4 regions of the Paenibacillus sp. FSL P4-0338 genome follow, and region 1 is predicted to be linked to each of the others. Evidence: riboswitches for the same ligand, from Rfam matches in the RefSeq annotation. Region 1 holds a riboswitch; each other region holds the start of a gene.
What was found. A riboswitch is a leader RNA that binds a small molecule or an ion and turns the genes downstream of it on or off. The one in region 1 is predicted to bind thiamine pyrophosphate.

Region 2: another riboswitch for thiamine pyrophosphate. It lies ahead of MKZ07_RS00830 (thiamine phosphate synthase); the one in region 1 lies ahead of MKZ07_RS04785 (ABC transporter ATP-binding protein).
Region 3: another riboswitch for thiamine pyrophosphate. It lies ahead of MKZ07_RS25710 (ABC transporter substrate-binding protein); the one in region 1 lies ahead of MKZ07_RS04785 (ABC transporter ATP-binding protein).
Region 4: another riboswitch for thiamine pyrophosphate. It lies ahead of thiC (phosphomethylpyrimidine synthase ThiC); the one in region 1 lies ahead of MKZ07_RS04785 (ABC transporter ATP-binding protein).

What each region holds. Positions count from the first base shown of each region.
Region 1 covers NZ_JBBOCG010000001.1:1,106,006-1,110,076, reverse strand. The annotation lists gene MKZ07_RS04795 (DHA2 family efflux MFS transporter permease subunit) at 1-1,230, opposite strand, end outside; gene MKZ07_RS04790 (TetR/AcrR family transcriptional regulator) at 1,413-2,069, shown strand; TPP riboswitch at 2,136-2,238, shown strand; gene MKZ07_RS04785 (ABC transporter ATP-binding protein) at 2,371-3,141, shown strand; gene MKZ07_RS04780 (ABC transporter permease) at 3,122-3,898, shown strand; gene MKZ07_RS04775 (ABC transporter substrate-binding protein) at 3,895-4,071, shown strand, end outside.
Region 2 covers NZ_JBBOCG010000001.1:197,251-201,321, forward strand. The annotation lists gene MKZ07_RS00820 (amidohydrolase family protein) at 1-701, opposite strand, end outside; gene MKZ07_RS00825 (SDR family oxidoreductase) at 993-1,865, shown strand; TPP riboswitch at 2,020-2,122, shown strand; gene MKZ07_RS00830 (thiamine phosphate synthase) at 2,251-2,874, shown strand; gene thiS (sulfur carrier protein ThiS) at 2,914-3,117, shown strand; gene MKZ07_RS00840 (thiazole synthase) at 3,148-3,912, shown strand; gene thiH (2-iminoacetate synthase ThiH) at 3,942-4,071, shown strand, end outside.
Region 3 covers NZ_JBBOCG010000002.1:372,855-376,925, reverse strand. The annotation lists gene MKZ07_RS25715 (hypothetical protein) at 1-1,333, shown strand, start outside; TPP riboswitch at 1,406-1,516, shown strand; gene MKZ07_RS25710 (ABC transporter substrate-binding protein) at 1,666-2,739, shown strand; gene MKZ07_RS25705 (thiamine-binding protein) at 2,792-3,085, shown strand; gene MKZ07_RS25700 (ABC transporter permease) at 3,082-3,843, shown strand; gene MKZ07_RS25695 (ABC transporter ATP-binding protein) at 3,843-4,071, shown strand, end outside.
Region 4 covers NZ_JBBOCG010000002.1:38,841-42,911, reverse strand. The annotation lists gene thiC (phosphomethylpyrimidine synthase ThiC) at 1-1,362, opposite strand, end outside; TPP riboswitch at 1,514-1,620, opposite strand; gene trxB (thioredoxin-disulfide reductase) at 1,670-2,623, opposite strand; gene MKZ07_RS24285 (tetratricopeptide repeat protein) at 2,670-4,071, opposite strand, start outside.

The DNA of each region.
Region 1 (4,071 bases):
AGTAATTACCTGCTGCATCGAGTTCGTCAGCGAGGTTACCCGGTTCACCAGATGGCTGGGTGCCTTATTGAGCAGATGCGTGTTCATTGGCATCATCATCATGCCCATTCCCGCCCCGCACATGATCAGCGGAAGGATCAGGTCCCGGCTCTGTGTGGTAAGATCTACATGCGAATACTGGAATAACGCGCCGGAGACCAGACTGAGACCGCAGACCACAAGCCAGCGCACACCGATCCGGTCGAACAGTATCCCGGCAATCGGCATCATCAGCCCGGAAGCGATCGCTTGCGGCAGCAGCGTCAGACCGGTATCAAATGCGCCGAAGCCGCGGGCCTGCTGCAGAAATTGCGGGAGCAGGAATAACGCGCCATATAAGCCGAATTGGGCAATCCACTGCACGATGATTCCTGTCGTGAAATCTACGGATTTCAGAATCCGCAGCTCCAGCAGCGGTGTCTTGGAGCGCAGCTCTGCGATGATAAAAGCGATTAGCGCCACAGCGCCCAGCAGCAATCCGATCAGCGTTTTCTCAGAGGTCCAGCTCTGCGCGCCCTGGCTAACCCCGTAGGTTAACGAAGCAAAGGCCAGCGGGCCAAGAACCATACCTAGCTTATCCATGCCGGGCACGCTGTTCTTCGCAGCATTCGGCAGCTTGCGCAGGCCAATCAGCACAGCAATGATGCCAATCGGAATATTAATGAGGAAGATCCAGCGCCAGGAATGATATTCAACCAGCCAGCCCGACAATACCGGACCAATAGCCGGTGCGAACAGGACGGGAATGCCCATAATGCCCATGACTACGCCAACCTTGCTTTTGGGAGCCAGTCTGTACACATAGGCCATCCCGACAGGGAGCACACAGCCGCCGCCCAGTCCCTGAATGACCCGGAAAACAATCAGCCATTCGGCGCTGCTTGGTGTAGCGCACAGAATCGAGCCTATCGTGAACACAATAACCGCCGTCAGGAAGACTGTCTTGGCTCCGAACCGGTCAGACAGCCAGCCTGACAGCGGAATAACTGAAGCTTGAGCCAGCATATATCCGGTAACTACCCACTGCAGCGTATGCAGATCCGTCTTGAAATCCACCACCAGCCTGGACAAAGCTACATTCATCGCCGTACTGTCCAGCACAACCATAAATACTCCTGCAATAATAGCCAGCAGCGGAACCAGAATACTGGACAGCCGGAAATCGGCTTCCTGCTTCAAGGTCTGATCCATGTCTCTTCTCCTCCTAAAGCTGTCCGCGTTCTACATTGACCTGCGGGCAGATTGTTCTATATAATGAGTGAACGGACAACTGTCCGTTAGTGCAATTCATAGTCTACGGACAATTGTCCGTGGTGTCAATTCTTTTATTTATTTTTCTGTAAATCACTGATTTATTTCTGAAAGGGGTTCTCATGAACAAGCCAGACACCGATGCTGCGCAGCTCCATCCGTCAGCTCCGCAAGCCATAGAATCCGCTCCGCCCGTGTCCGCCGATCCTTATGTCCAGCGGATTCTTGAAGCTGCCCGCCAGTTGTTCACCGAGAGCGGACTCGAGGCGGTCAGCATGTACAGCATTGCCAAGCGGGCAGGCATAGGGCAAGGCTCCCTGTACCGCCGTTTTACGGACAAGGGTGAGATCTGTTCTGCCCTGCTGAAGGGCAGCGCAGATCAATTCCTGTCCGGGCTGGAGCAGCAGGTCGCTGCCAGTGCCGGTGAAGCCCCGGCGCTCGCTCAGCTGCAGAGCAGCATTGAGCAGATTGCCGATTTCATTGAACAATATGCCGAGCTGTTGAATATGATCAAAGCCGAGTTCACCGGCAAGAAGCAGCTGACCCAGTTTGAGCATCCTTTTTTTCAGCGGCTGGGGGTGATGATGACAGAGCTGCTAGAGCGCGCTGCGGCAGGTGGTGAGATTATTGACATTGATCCGGCCTTTGCGGCCACAGCCCTAATCTCTGTCCTCAGTCCCGATCTGTACCTGTATGAGCAGAAGCGGCACCACGCCTCCAAGCTGGACATCTCCCGGGGCATCGTCACTTTGTTCGTGACCGGTCTGGCGAAGCGCTGACCGCCTGCCCTTTACAAGAGGAGAATTTGTGGTATATTAAGTAGCAATTACGAATTCAATAGCAACATTATTCACTAGGGGAGTCGGCCGACTGAGACGGAGCTTAAGCTCCGGACCCTTTGAACCTGATCTGGATCATACCAGCGGAGGGAAGTGGAGCAGAATGTATCAGTGGTTCCCGTCACAGGGCCTCAGCTGACTGTACCTTCCGCCCCATTCATTGCCTCCGGGAATGAATGGGGCTTTTTTGTGCTCCGTACAGTATCTATACCAATTCCAAGGAGGCTTCGTACATAGTCTTATGATCAATATTAGCAATCTGTCCTATGTCTTCGGGACCGGTTCGTCCCGGACACCCGTATTCTCAGGGCTATCCATGAATGTGCAGCGCGGCGAATTCATTTCTATCGTAGGCGGAAGCGGATGCGGCAAAAGCACTTTGTTCAAAATCATCGCCGGTCTGCTGGAGCCGGGCAGCGGCAGGATCACGCTTAACGGAGCTGATTCAGCAACAGCAGCGAAAAGACTGGGTAGCGTGGCCTACATGCCGCAGCAGGATCTCCTCCTGCCTTGGCGCACCGTATTGGACAATTGTCTGTTGCCCTGGGAGCTTAAGCGCAGCCGTCCCAAAGCAGCCGCTATTGCCGAGATCCGTACCCTGCTACACCGTTTCGGCCTTGACGAGACCGAAGGGGCTTATCCGCAGGAGCTGTCCGGCGGGATGCGCCAACGTGTGGCGGTCCTCCGCACTGTGGCGGCCGGGAATGACCTGCTGCTGCTCGATGAGCCGTTCGGGGCGCTCGATGCCATTACGAAGCGTTCGCTGCAGCGTTGGCTGCTGGAGTTATGGGCGGAGCTAGACAAGACGGTGCTATTCATCACCCATGACTTGGAGGAGGCGCTCTTGCTCAGTGACAGAATCTATCTAATGACTGGCCGAGAGGACGGCGGGATACAGGAATTCTCAGCCAGTCTCCCTCGTCCGCGTCATCACAGTCTGAACTATGAACCGCAGTTCGCCGCCCTGCGCCAGAAATTGGAGCTGAAGTTATATGAGAACCGCCGCTCTTAGAAGATTGCTCCAGCATTACGGTCCGGCGGCCCTGCTCGCCCTGCTGGCGCTTGCGGTCTGGGAGTCAGTAGCCCGGCTGGGCCTGGTTCCTCCCTTCATCCTTCCGGCTCCATCTGCGATCTGCATGGCTGTGCTGGAGGAACACCGCTTGTTATTCGCGGTACATCTGCCTGCTACACTGCTTGAGGTGCTCACAGGCTTTGCACTTTCTGTGGTCTGCGGCAGCCTGCTGGGCATCGCCATGCACCTGTTCAGTCCGCTGGCCAAGGCGCTGTACCCGCTGCTGATTATCAGCCAGACGGTTCCGCTGATCGCCCTCTCGCCTCTGTTCATCATGTGGTTCGGCTACACCTTGTGGAGCAAGGTCGCCGTTGTCTTCCTGACCGCTTTCTTCCCGGTGGTCATCGGCACCTATGACGGCTTGTCTAAGAACACGGACGCCTACCGGGAGCTGCTGCTTACGTACGGCGCGAACCGTTGGCAGATTCTCTGGAAGGTGGGCGTTCCGCTGGCCTTGCCTTCTTTTTTCTCCGGACTGAAGCTGTCGGCTGTGTACTGTGTGATCGGTGCAACGATTGGGGAATGGCTTGGGGGCAGCCAAGGGCTGGGCTATTTCAGCCGCAGAATGGCAGGGAATCTGCAGAGCGCCAAGATGTTCGCTGCTGTTGTCTTATTATCCGTACTCGGTATCCTGCTGTTTCTGGCAGTCGCCGCGCTGGAGAAGATTATTTTGAAGAAAAGAGGACGTTATTCATGACTACTATCCGCTATACCCGTTATCTGCACAATGCAATTTCAAGGCCAGCCATGCTGCTGTCCGCTCTGCTCCTCTGTATGCTGCCTGTACTGGCAGGCTGCGCCAATACGAATAGTCCCGCGGCCTCCGGCTCTTCAACTGGTACTACTGCCACTTCTGAGGCTGGGGCCGGG
Region 2 (4,071 bases), 910 kb from region 1:
TGCGCAGCATCACTGATCCCTGCATCCACCAGAATCTGAAGATTGCGTGCACTTGTAACATGAGCAGATACGTAAGCGCCCATGCTTCGGGCCTCCTGGCAGATCGCTTCGAGAATCTCCTGATTCAGCTGGGGGAGTCCGGCGGTGGCGGAATCGTAGCCGTCTTCCAGCGCTGTTTTGATGAAATGTATTCCTTGTCCCAAGACTTCACGGACCTTAAGCCGCGCCTCATCCGCACTCCCTACCCCGATAGGCTCCTGACCACCGTAACCGCCTGGAGCAGTGAATACCTTGCCGGATGTAAGAATTCTGGGAAAAGCACCGCTCTCCAATTGCTGCGTCTGAGTGACTACATCGTCAATCGATGCTGCCGTAGTCATTCCTTCATCGCGGATCGTAGTCATTCCTTCTGCAAGGCACGCGGCCAAATATTCCGTATGATATCCGTGCAGCGGCTTATTCTGTATGTACTTGAAGCTGGTATGGGCATGGGTGTGAATAAACCCCGGCACAATGAACAGACCCTCTAGGTCGATCACTGTTGTTGCGGAGTCATACCCGGTTCTCCCGTGAATATTACTATGTTGTGTTATGGTGCCGAAGCGGCCATTAACAATCTCAATGCTTGTATGATGCAGCGGCGGCCGTCCGGTTCCATCGATTACAGTTCCGTTCGTCAGCAAGATGCGCTCATTCCCCATGATAGTAGCGTCCCTTCAGTTAAAGGTAGTTGTCGTTCCTCACAAAGTATAGGACATTCCCCCTGGCGGATATAGATAATATTCTTTTTGGAAACGTTCGTTGCTTACCGGACTATCGTTCCGCTATAGGTGCCGGTGAATGAAGATTGGCTGTTTGGGCGGCTGCCAGGTGTGGTAAGTAACATAACGTACAGCCAAGCAGGCACACTGCCTGATGCATAAACACCAGACCTTAAGCCATGCTAACATGATCAATCAACATTACTGTGGATAGCGAAAGGAGAATGGATTATGCCAGACACTAACAAACAACCTGTTAAAACCCTGCCGCCGCAGGTACAGGATCAACGCCCCGGAATTGAGAGTGAGATGAACCCGCTCCCGGAGTTTGAGACACCGGCGTACAAGGCAGCAGGCAAGCTGCTGGGCAAGGCCGCGCTCATTACGGGAGGCGATAGCGGGATCGGGCGTGCGGTTGCCGTTCATTTTGCCAAGGAGGGCGCGGATGTGGTAATCTCCTATTTGAACGAGCATGAGGATGCGGAAGAGACCAAGCGCCAGGTGGAACAAGAGGGCAGAAAATGCATTCTGATCGCCGGGGACATCGGGGACGAATGCTTCTGTCAAAGCCTGATTCGTCAAACCGTTGAAGGACTCGGTAAGCTCGACATCCTGATCAACAATGCGGCGGAGCAGCATCCGCAGGACCATATTGAGGACATCTCAGCGGAGCAGCTGGAGCGTACGTTCCGGACGAATATTTTCTCCATGTTCTATCTGACCAAAGCAGCCATGCCTCATCTTACAAAAGGCTCTACGATCATTAACACCACCTCCATCACGGCGTATCGCGGCAGCCCGCAGCTGCTGGACTATTCGTCCACCAAGGGAGCGATTCTCAGCTTCACCCGTTCGCTGTCGATGAATCTGGCCGATAAGGGCATCCGCGTGAATGCGGTAGCGCCCGGACCAATCTGGACCCCGCTGATTCCGTCCACCTTTGACGCGAAGAAGGTCAGTGAGTTCGGCGGCACCCAGCCGATGAAGCGCCCGGGACAGCCTGAAGAGCTGGCACCGGCTTATGTATACCTGGCCTCGGACGATTCCTCCTATGTGAGCGGACAGGTGATGCATGTGAACGGCGGCGAGGTTGTCAACGGATAAGAAGCAGCGTGACCATACTAATACACTATTTGCTTAGCAAATGTGGAGAAGCCAGCCGGGAGGCTGGCTTTTGTGAGACGAGAGACGAGGCAGGTATAGCCCTGACAGGAATAATATGCTAATATACAAAAAGCAAGGCCAAACAATAGCATAGAACGATCACTAGGGGTGCCGCAAGGCTGAGACGGGCGTAGTTGTCCGGACCCTTTGAACCTGATCTGGTTTATACCAGCGTAGGGAAGTGGAGAACGAATATTGCAGCGGGGTACACGGTGAGTACCGGTATTCCAGCTTCTATTCCAGACTGCTTCCTTTACGGGGAGCGGTCTTTTTTGTGTTGTGTTGTGGTGTAGATTGAGCTGGAACAGACAGGAGGAGAAGGGTATTGTACGAGATTCATGCGGTCTCGGACGGGCGGCTGCAGCCTGAAGCGCTGGCTGAATGGGCCGTGGCGGTGCATTCTATGGTGGATTATATCCATCTCCGGGAAAAAGCCATGTCCGCCCGGGAACTGCTGGCGGCAGCGCAGCAGATGCTTCAGGCCGGGGTGCCGCCTTCGAAGCTGGTCATTAATGACCGGATCGATGTTGCCCTGGCCGCCGGGGCAGGAGGTGTACAGTTAGCCTGGCATAGCCTTCCGCCAGCCGCAGTACGCGGCCTTGCACCGGGCCTGCGGATCGGCAGATCGGTACACTCGCCGGAAGTGGCGGCGGAGGCTGGAAGGCAGGGAGCAGACTTCTGCCTCTACGGGCATGTGTTCCCTACGGCTTGCAAGCCCGGACAGCAGGCACGGGGACTGGAGCAGCTGGCAGAGGCTGTCCGCTGGTGCCGCATACCGCTGATTGCGCTCGGAGGGATTACCCCGGGCAATGCCGGAGCGGTGCTGGCCCAAGGGGCGGCTGGCATTGCTGTCATGTCGGGAATCTGCGGAGCTCCAGACCCGATGGGAGCGGCCTTGGCCTACAGGGAAGCGGTTCACAGGGCGGCAGAGCAGTCTTGTAATGCATGATATGGATCAAGTAAAGGGCACAGCAGGAGGTGAACAGGCATGATTGTGACCGTTAACGGGATGCCACAGAGGTTCGAAGAGAGCTGCCGGACACTGGCGGATCTGCTGGCCCGGCCTGAGTGGGCCGGTAAGCTGGTGATTGTCGAGCTGAACGGTGAGCTTGCCGGCAGAGAGGCTTACGGAGACACACTGCTCAGCGAAGGGGACCGGGTGGAGCTGGTTCATTTTGTAGGCGGAGGCTAAACACGAAGACTTACCCCAGGAGGCGTTAATATGCAAGATCCATTGATGATTGGCGGAGTGACTCTAACCAGCAGACTGTTCATTGGCACCGGAAAATACAGCCGTAACACCCTCATTCCCAAGGTGATTACGCGATCAGGCTCACAGGTCATTACCGTTGCCCTGCGCCGGGTGGACCCGGAGAGCAGTGACAATATTGTCAGCCATATTCCTTCCCATATGACCTTACTGCCTAATACCTCTGGTGCGCGCACCGCAGAGGAAGCAGTACGGATTGCCCGGCTGGCGAGATCGGCGGGACTGGGGAACTGGGTGAAGATTGAGGTCATCAACGACCAGAAATATTTGCTGCCGGATAACATGGAGACCATCCGGGCGACCGAGATCCTTGCAGCAGAGGGCTTCGTGGTGCTTCCGTACATGAGTCCTGATCTGTCCGCCGCTCTGCGGCTGAAGGCAGCGGGGGCCGCAGCCGTAATGCCGCTGGGAGCGCCGATCGGGTCCAACCGCGGGCTGCAGACCAAGGAGCTGATCCGGATTCTGATCTCCGAGATGGATCTGCCGGTGATCGTGGATGCCGGAATCGGCAGACCATCCGAGGCGGCTGAGGCGATGGAGATGGGGGCCGCAGCGGTCCTGCTTAATACAGCGATTGCTACCGCCTCAGATCCGCTGCTGATGGCAGAAGCTTTTCGTGAAGCGGTATCCGCAGGGCGCAAAGCTTATCTCGCCGGACTGGGGCCTGTGGAGGAGACGGCGGCAGCCTCTTCACCGTTGACCGGGTTCTTGGCCTGACAGATGGATTAGGGAGGAGAGGAACGGCTATGAGCTTTTATGAGACGATGACCCGGTTGGAACAGCTTCCTTACGGGACGCTATGGAGCCGGTATACGGCAGAGGATGTGAAGCGCGCGCTTCGTGCAGAGCAGGTGGATGAAGAAGGGCTAATGGCCT
Region 3 (4,071 bases), on a different contig from region 1:
TACGCGTTTTTTTCTGGAGAACAAGGAACTGGAGCATGCTTATTACGGGGAGAATCACTGTGTATCCCATGAGAAAATGGAGCGAAGCTATCTTCCGTTTGCCGCCCATGTCTTGTTTCCGCGTGAGAAGGACAAGGATTCCTTTCGCCGCTTTTCCCGGGCCAATGATCTGCTGTGCGGGCTGCAAATGCCCTTTCGGACGGTTCCCTTCCGCGTGCTCTCGACCGATGTGTTCCTCTGCCCGTTCGAGCTGGGCTTCCTGACGGTAAGAGTGGCTATTGAGGAGGAGAACCTCCCCTTCAGCATGGTGCTGGAATTCGCCGACCGGTTCCGCAATCTGGAGGATGTCAGTGTTCAGGATGAGCATACTTTCATTCATTGTCATAAGAAGTCTTTTGCCCGGGTGGAGGATTTCGTGTTCAGGCATCTGGCAGCGGGGCTTGAGCCGTATCTCGATCCTGCGGAGACGAATGGCAATTATTTCGAGACCCTGCCCTTCTTCGTCGATGAACGGATGCTGGTGCAGGCCTTCTACGGCGTTAATCTCCAGGAGGATGAGGAAGAGATCAGTGTTGAAATGCTCTACCGGGCCTCCCAGGTGGACGGTCTGAACATTGACGGCACCCCCTACATGAGTGCGAGTGATCCGGACTATATCAAGCAGTACACCCGGGAGCATTGCTATAGCCGCTGGGGGCCGGACACCTATTATATGACCAATGAGCAGACCTTCTGCTGCGTGAGCCGGGCTACGCCTGCGATTGCCGCAGGCCTGATCAGCCAGATGTACGGCGAGTATTATTACGGAATGCTGCTGAGTATTTTTCATAAAATCGTACTGCTGAAGCTCGCCAACCTCCACTCCCGACTGCGCATCAACCACGATAACGACGAGATCGAGAATCTGATCTTCCTGATCAACAAATTCTCGGCCAAATTCTACTTCCTGGAGCTGATTTCGCAGTCGCAGGGGCGTGAGATTTTTTTTCAGCTGCGTAAGGTGTATGGCAATGATGCCTTGTTCGATGAGGTGAAAATGACCCTGAATGACCTATTCCAGTATCAGGACAAATTCCAGGCCAAACGGCGGGATACGCTCCTGATGGTGCTCACGGTATTTACGGTCATCAGCGGAATCTACGGGATGAATCAGGTAATCGAGGATCTGAAGGGCCAGATCGACTGGAGCAAAATGCTGGAGTACTCCGCGTTCGAGTATCTCGCTATGTTCCTGACCTTCTCGGGGATCACCGTCAGTGTCGGCTTAACGCTGAGAGAGCTCTGGAACGGTATCCGCAGCCGCCGCAAGAAGCGGCATTATACGAGGGATTAAGATACAGAGGGTGGACAACGGCGAAGCTGCCGTCTATAATACACCGTAAGAACATAGCAATACCCGTGAACTTTATAGAACCAGGGGTGCTGGAATTGGCCGGCTGAGATTGTATCCCACAAGATACTGACCCTTATACCTGATCTGGATAATGCCAGCGTAGGAATCTTCATTCGGCACAGTGCCTTAAGCAGTACTGAAGCTGAAGTCCCCTCACGCAAGTCACTGGCGTCCCGATCATCGGGACGCTTTTTTGATTCTAAGGATGTACAGGAATAAGGTTTCTGTAAGCTCTGAAGACTAGGGGTTGCTGGAAGGAGAGAGAAAGAGAAATGGGAGTCAAAAAAACAGTCACACTACTGCTCAGCTCCATGCTGCTGCTCACTGTAGCGGGATGTGGCGGCGGGAACAACAGCGGGAATGCGGGAGCCAGCGCCCCTGCTGCCGGGAACAGCACGGCTGCACCTGATGCAACCGCAGCCGCACCCACGGATGCACCTAAGGTGCTGACCCCGGTCAAGATTGCCCTGGACTGGACGCCGAACACCAATCATACCGGCCTGTATGCCGCCAAGGAGCTGGGCTATTACGCGGAGGAAGGTCTTGACGTGCAGATTGTACAGCCTGGCGCTGCCGGATCTGATACGATGGTCACTTCCGGTGAAGCCCAGTTCGGCATCAGTGCCCAAGAGGCGCTGACCCTGGCCCGTCTGCAGGATGTACCGCTGGTGTCGATCGCTGCAATCATTCAGCATAATACCTCCGGGTTCGCGGCTCCGAAGGACCGCAACATTAAGACGCCGAAGGATTTCGAAGGCAAAACCTACGGAGGCTGGGGCTCCCCTGCGGAGCAGGCTGCCATGAAAGCCATCATGGACCCCGAAGGCGGGGATGTCTCCAAGGTGAAGCTGGTGAATATCGGTGAAGCGGACTTTTTCACAGCCGTGAAGCGGGATATTGACTTCGCCTGGATCTTCTATGCCTGGACCGGCGTAGAAGCCGAGCTGCGCGGGGAGCCGCTGGATATGCTGTATCTGAAGGATTACGCTCCGCAGCTCGATTACTACACCCCGGTGCTGACCACCAGCGAGAAGGAGATCGCCGAGCATCCTGAAGTGGTGAAGGCCTTCCTTAAGGCTACGTCCAAGGGATATCAGTACGCTATCGATAACCCGGAAGAAGCCGCGACGGTCTTGTCCGATGCTGTACCTGATCTGGACCCCAAGCTGGTGCTGGCCAGCCAGAAATGGCTTAGCCCGAAATACAAGGACGACGCCCCGCGCTGGGGTGAGCAGAAGCTTGAGATCTGGAAGAATTACGCCGACTGGATGTACGGCCTGAAGCTGCTGGATAAGCCGCTGGATGCGGAGAGTACGTTTACGAATGAATTTTTGCCGGAATCATAATGAACCCGCATGGCGGGAATCTTATACTTAACTTGGAGAGGAAGGATTCATCATGGCTAATACATTGCTGAGCATTCAGGTCATTCCGAAGACACCGAACAACGAGGATTCTATCCCATACGTGGACAAGGCCATTGAGGTCATTCAGAAGTCAGGCGTGAAGCATCAGGTGAATCCGCTGGAGACCACGATGGAAGGTGAGCTGTCCGATCTGTTGGATATTGTGCGTGACATGCATGAGGCGCTGATCGCTTCCGGCAGTCCGAGTGTGATCTCACAGATCAAGATCGCCCATAATCCGGGCGGCATCAGCATGGATAAGCTGACGGAGAAATACCGGCCGTGAGAAGCACCTGGAAGCTAGTGTGGCCGCCCCTTGTGGCGGTCCTCTTTTTTGTCGGGATATGGCAGCTATCGGTCATGGTGTTCGACATCCCGGCTTACCAGCTGCCCAGCCCTGCGGATATCGCGCGTGAGTCGAAGAACAACGCCTCCGGGATCTGGGAGCACACCGCTGCTACGCTGCGGCTGACCCTGATCGGCTTCCCTGTCGGCACAGGCATTGGCCTGCTCACCGCCTTGCTGCTGCATCTGCTGCCCTGGCTCAAGAGAGCGCTCTATCCGCTCCTGATCCTCAGCCAGAATGTGCCTTCTATTGCGCTTGCCCCGCTGCTGCTGATCTGGTTCGGGTTCGGCCTGCTGCCCAAAATCATCCTGATCACCCTCGTCTGCTTCTTCCCCGTAGCTGTTGCAGCCATGGGCGGACTGGCCCAAAGCGACCGGGTGATGATGAATTATATGAAGATGGCCGGTGCGGGCAAGTGGCAGATCTTCACCCGGCTGGAGCTTCCCGGCTCCCTGCCCTCCCTGTTCTCCGGGCTCAAAATCTCGGCCACCTATGCGGTGATGGGCGCAGTCGTGGCCGAATGGATCGGCGCCGACAAGGGAATCGGCTACTATATGCTGCTGCAAAAGTCCTCTTACCGTGCGGACCGGATGTTCGTGGCCATCGCCATCATCGTGCTGCTGAGTCTCGTATTATTCGCGCTCATTGCCCTGCTGGAGAGATGGCTGGTGCGCTGGAAGCCGCGTAAGGATGCTTAATGTGTACAGAAGGATCATCCACAACAGAAGTAACCATAATGAACAGAGGGAGGCTGGGCGAATTGTCTGAGCTTACGAGGATTGAACTGGAGAAGGCGGACGGAGACGGACGCCTGCGCACTCAGAGTGTGCCGCCTGCGCTCGAAGTCAGCGGCATCTCCAAATCGTTCACGCACCGCCGCCGGGAGACGCAGGTGCTGAATCAGGTGTCCCTGACCGTGGAGCCGC
Region 4 (4,071 bases), on a different contig from region 1:
GGTAACGTAACACAGCATCGCCGTGCCGAGCCCCCCGATCATCGCGGCTCCGATGGCCGAAGTGATGTGATCATAGCCGGGTGCAATATCCGTAGTCAGCGGCCCAAGCGTATAGAAAGGAGCTTCCCGGCAAATCTCAAGCTGCTTGTCCATATTCTCCTTAATCTTGTGCAGCGGCACATGCCCCGGACCTTCAACCATGACCTGAACATCGTGCTTCCAGGCTAGTAGGGTCAGTTCTCCCAGCGTCTCCAGCTCGGCGAACTGAGCTTCGTCATTGGCGTCGGCGATTGAGCCGGGACGCAGGCCATCCCCAAGTGAGAAGGCCACATCATACGTCTTCATAATCTCACATATATCTTCGAAGTGTGTGTACAGGAAGTTCTCCTGCTGATGAGCCAGGCACCAGGCGGCCATAATCGATCCGCCCCGGGATACGATGCCAGTCATTCTCCGGGCAGTCAGCGGAATATAGCGCCGCAGCACCCCTGCATGAATGGTGAAGTAATCCACTCCCTGCTCCGCCTGTTCAATCAACGTGTCACGATAGAGCTCCCAGGTTAAGTCCTCGGCAATGCCGTTCACCTTCTCCAGCGCCTGGTATAAGGGCACTGTACCGACCGGCACAGGAGAATTGCGGATAATCCACTCCCGGGTGGTATGGATCTTGGAACCGGTGGAGAGATCCATAATGGTGTCAGCCCCCCAGCGGGTCGCCCACCGCATCTTCTCCACTTCCTCTTCTATAGAAGAAGTGACCGCAGAATTTCCGATGTTCGCATTGATCTTCACCAGGAAGTTACGGCCGATAATCATCGGCTCACTCTCCGGGTGATTTATATTGGCCGGGATAATGGCACGGCCCGCTGCCACTTCATCCCGTACGAACTCCGGCCGGGTATTCTCGCGGATCGCAATATACTCCATTTCCGGTGTTATAATCCCTTGCCTTGCATAATGTAGTTGAGTTACATTACCGCCTGTATAGGCCCGCTGGGGATTCCTGCGCAGTCCTGGACAAGCTTCGGCGGCAGCCCCTTGTCTGCGGATTCCGTTATCCTCCGGCCGGACGGCTCTTCCGGTGTATTCCTCCGAATCGCCACGCTCCGCAATCCAGCTTGAACGGTGCGGCGGCAGCCCCCTCCGAATGTCAGTCTCTTCCGCGGCATCCGTGTAAATACCGCTTGTGTCATAGACACGCAGCGGAGCATTCTCCTCTTCCCCGGCAACGCCTTCGGTTCTGCTAAGGCTGATCTCACGCATCGGAACTTGGATATCCGGGCGTGAGCCCTCCACATACACTTTACGGCTTGCGGGGAATCCGGAAAGATCCACCTCTTCGTTTTTACCCATTCCTGTCATTTCAATCTCCTCCTCTTCGCTCTGTACACTCATCAGATAAGAGGTCACGCAGCAGATTGAGCTGAAGAATCTATAGATTCCTGCAAGTCAAAAAGCCGCTCCACCTGGAGCGGCTTTATTAAAGAAACAGCCAAATAAGACTGTACTCAAAAAAGGTCCGACTCCACTTTCCTACGCTGGTATGATCCAGATCAGGTTCAAGGGTCCGGAAATTCAATTTTCCCGTCTCAGCCTATTCAGGCTCCCCTAGTGGGTATCTTATCTAATTAAGTACATTTTACCTGTGCGGGTAATTGTTGTAAACCCGTTATTTGTCCAGCGATTCGCTCCAGTCGTGCACCATCGTGCCTTCCAGGAACTTCTCGGCATCCATAGCGGCCATACAGCCGGTTCCCGCTGCCGATATCGCTTGGCGGTAACGGGTGTCCTGCACATCGCCGCAGGCGAATACACCCGGGATGTTGGTCTCGGTGGTACCCGGATTCACCACGATATAGCCATTAGCATCCGTATTGATCTGCCCGCCCAAGAAGGCTGTGTTCGGTGTGTGTCCAATCGCTACGAACACACCGTCTGCCTCTACCAGCTCTGTCAGACCTGTCTCATTATTAAGCACCGTAAGACCCTTCACTCCGGTCTCTCCTACCGTTACTTCTACCGGTGTGCGGTTCAAGGCCCAGGTTACCTTGCTGTTGTCACGCGCCCGGTCCTGCATGATCTTCGAGGCCCGCAGCTCGGGACGGCGGTGAACCAGCGTTACGCTGGAAGCAAAACGGGTCAGGAAGCTGGCTTCCTCCATGGCAGAGTCACCTCCGCCGACGACGACAATCTTTTTATTACGGAAAAAGAAGCCGTCACAGGTCGCACAGGTGCTGACCCCACGGCCCACATTCTCCTGCTCGCCCGGGATGCCCAGATATCTTGCAGAGGCCCCGGTTGAAATAATGACTGACTCCGCTTCCAGTACACCCATTCCGTCCACTGTTACCTTGAACGGACGCTGTGAGAAGTCCACCGACTCCACCCAGCCGTTCTTGAATTCAGCGCCGAAGCGTTCTGCCTGCTTGCGCATATTGTCCATCAGGTCCGGACCCAGAATCCCTTCAGGGAAGCCTGGAAAGTTCTCCACTTCTGTTGTCGTTGTCAGTTGTCCCCCAGGCTGCAAGCCTTCAATTACCAGCGGGCTCAGGTTCGCACGCGCCAGATAAATGGCAGCAGTCAGCCCGGCCGGGCCTGTTCCGATTACAATCGTTTTGTACATTACATTGGCCTCCTTACAAGTAGATGTTCTTACAACAGCAATTGCTTCAAATACGGGTAGTGGACGGCGATAAGCCGCTGGTTCCTGGCAGTATCCCCTTGGGTCCGGGAGCAGCCGCAGGCTCCTGCTCTTCGCCGGGCGAACCGCCGGCTTCATTCAGGTTCTCCCCGATCAGCCGCTGAAGGCTGAACAATGCTGCCTCCTGCAGGCGGTCCTCCTGCAGCGGCTCCTGCTCCAGAACTCCGCGCAACACCTCAGACATCTCCTCGTCCTCAATCCAGCGGAGAGCCTCGGTCACCTGAAGCTTCGTAGCAGAATCGCCGTAGCGCAGCGCCCAGAAGAACGAGGCACGCAATAGCGGATTATTCCGCACTTCTTCAGTGAATCTGCCCGTATTGCCCTTCCACTGCTTCAGCTGCTCCTGGAAAGGCAGCTGATAATTATAGCTGACAGTAGGCATAGGATGTCCTTCTGCACGGGCCTGCTGGAGCTGGGACAGGAAGAACGCAGGGACAGCGGAAGCTGGGTCCAGCTTGGCTGCCTGTCTCCAGCAGCGCAGCGCCTCATCAAGTCTTCCGCTATTGCTTGCCGCCGCTGCACAATAATGATACAGCCCGGCGTCTCCGGCGACCTCCTCGTCCTTCAGCAGACGGCGGAAATGGCTGTAAGCGGCGGTGTGCCGGCCCAGGATACCCATGGTTGTGGCCATTTTGAATACATGCTCCTGATGGAACGGCACCGTTGCTTCAAGCATCCCCAGCAGCGTCTCAAGCTGCCCCTTGTCCCCTGCATACTGCAGGAAGATGGCCATATTGCACAGAGCGTGCAGATTGCCAGGGTCCTGCTTGAGCACTTCATTCAGACATTCCTTCGCCTTGGCGAACCGGCCCATATAGAAATGGGCGAGTGCCAGATTATTATGCGCAGCCAAAAAATCCGGGGTGCTTGCAATGATCTCCTCCAGCAGCTCTACAGCCTGAGGGAACTTGCCTTCCTCCAGCAGACTTCGCGCCTGGTCATGCTCTACGACTCCCTCACGGCTGCGGATACGCACCAGCGGAGCAGGCCGGTTCAGCTCATATTGCAGCAGCTCCATCAGTTCTTCGGATTCGGTCATGAACTCGCCGTCAGCATCCTCTTCCAAGTAGGTGACCAGCGAACGCTCCGCCTCTTCAAAGCTTTCCATATTAGCGAAGTTATTAGCCATATAGAAATGGCATTCCGTCATAGCAGGGTCGATCTTCTCCAGAACATGGATAAGAATCTCGTTAGATGCGGTATAATTGCCCATCTCAGATAATATACCCGCCATATTGCAATGATTCACCGGATTATCCGGCTCATATTCAACAGCTTTGCGAAAATTTCTTAATGCCTTATCATATTGAAAGCGGTCCAGCGACCGAACGGCTCTTTCAAAGAAAAAATTGGCATCCAGAGTGACCGGA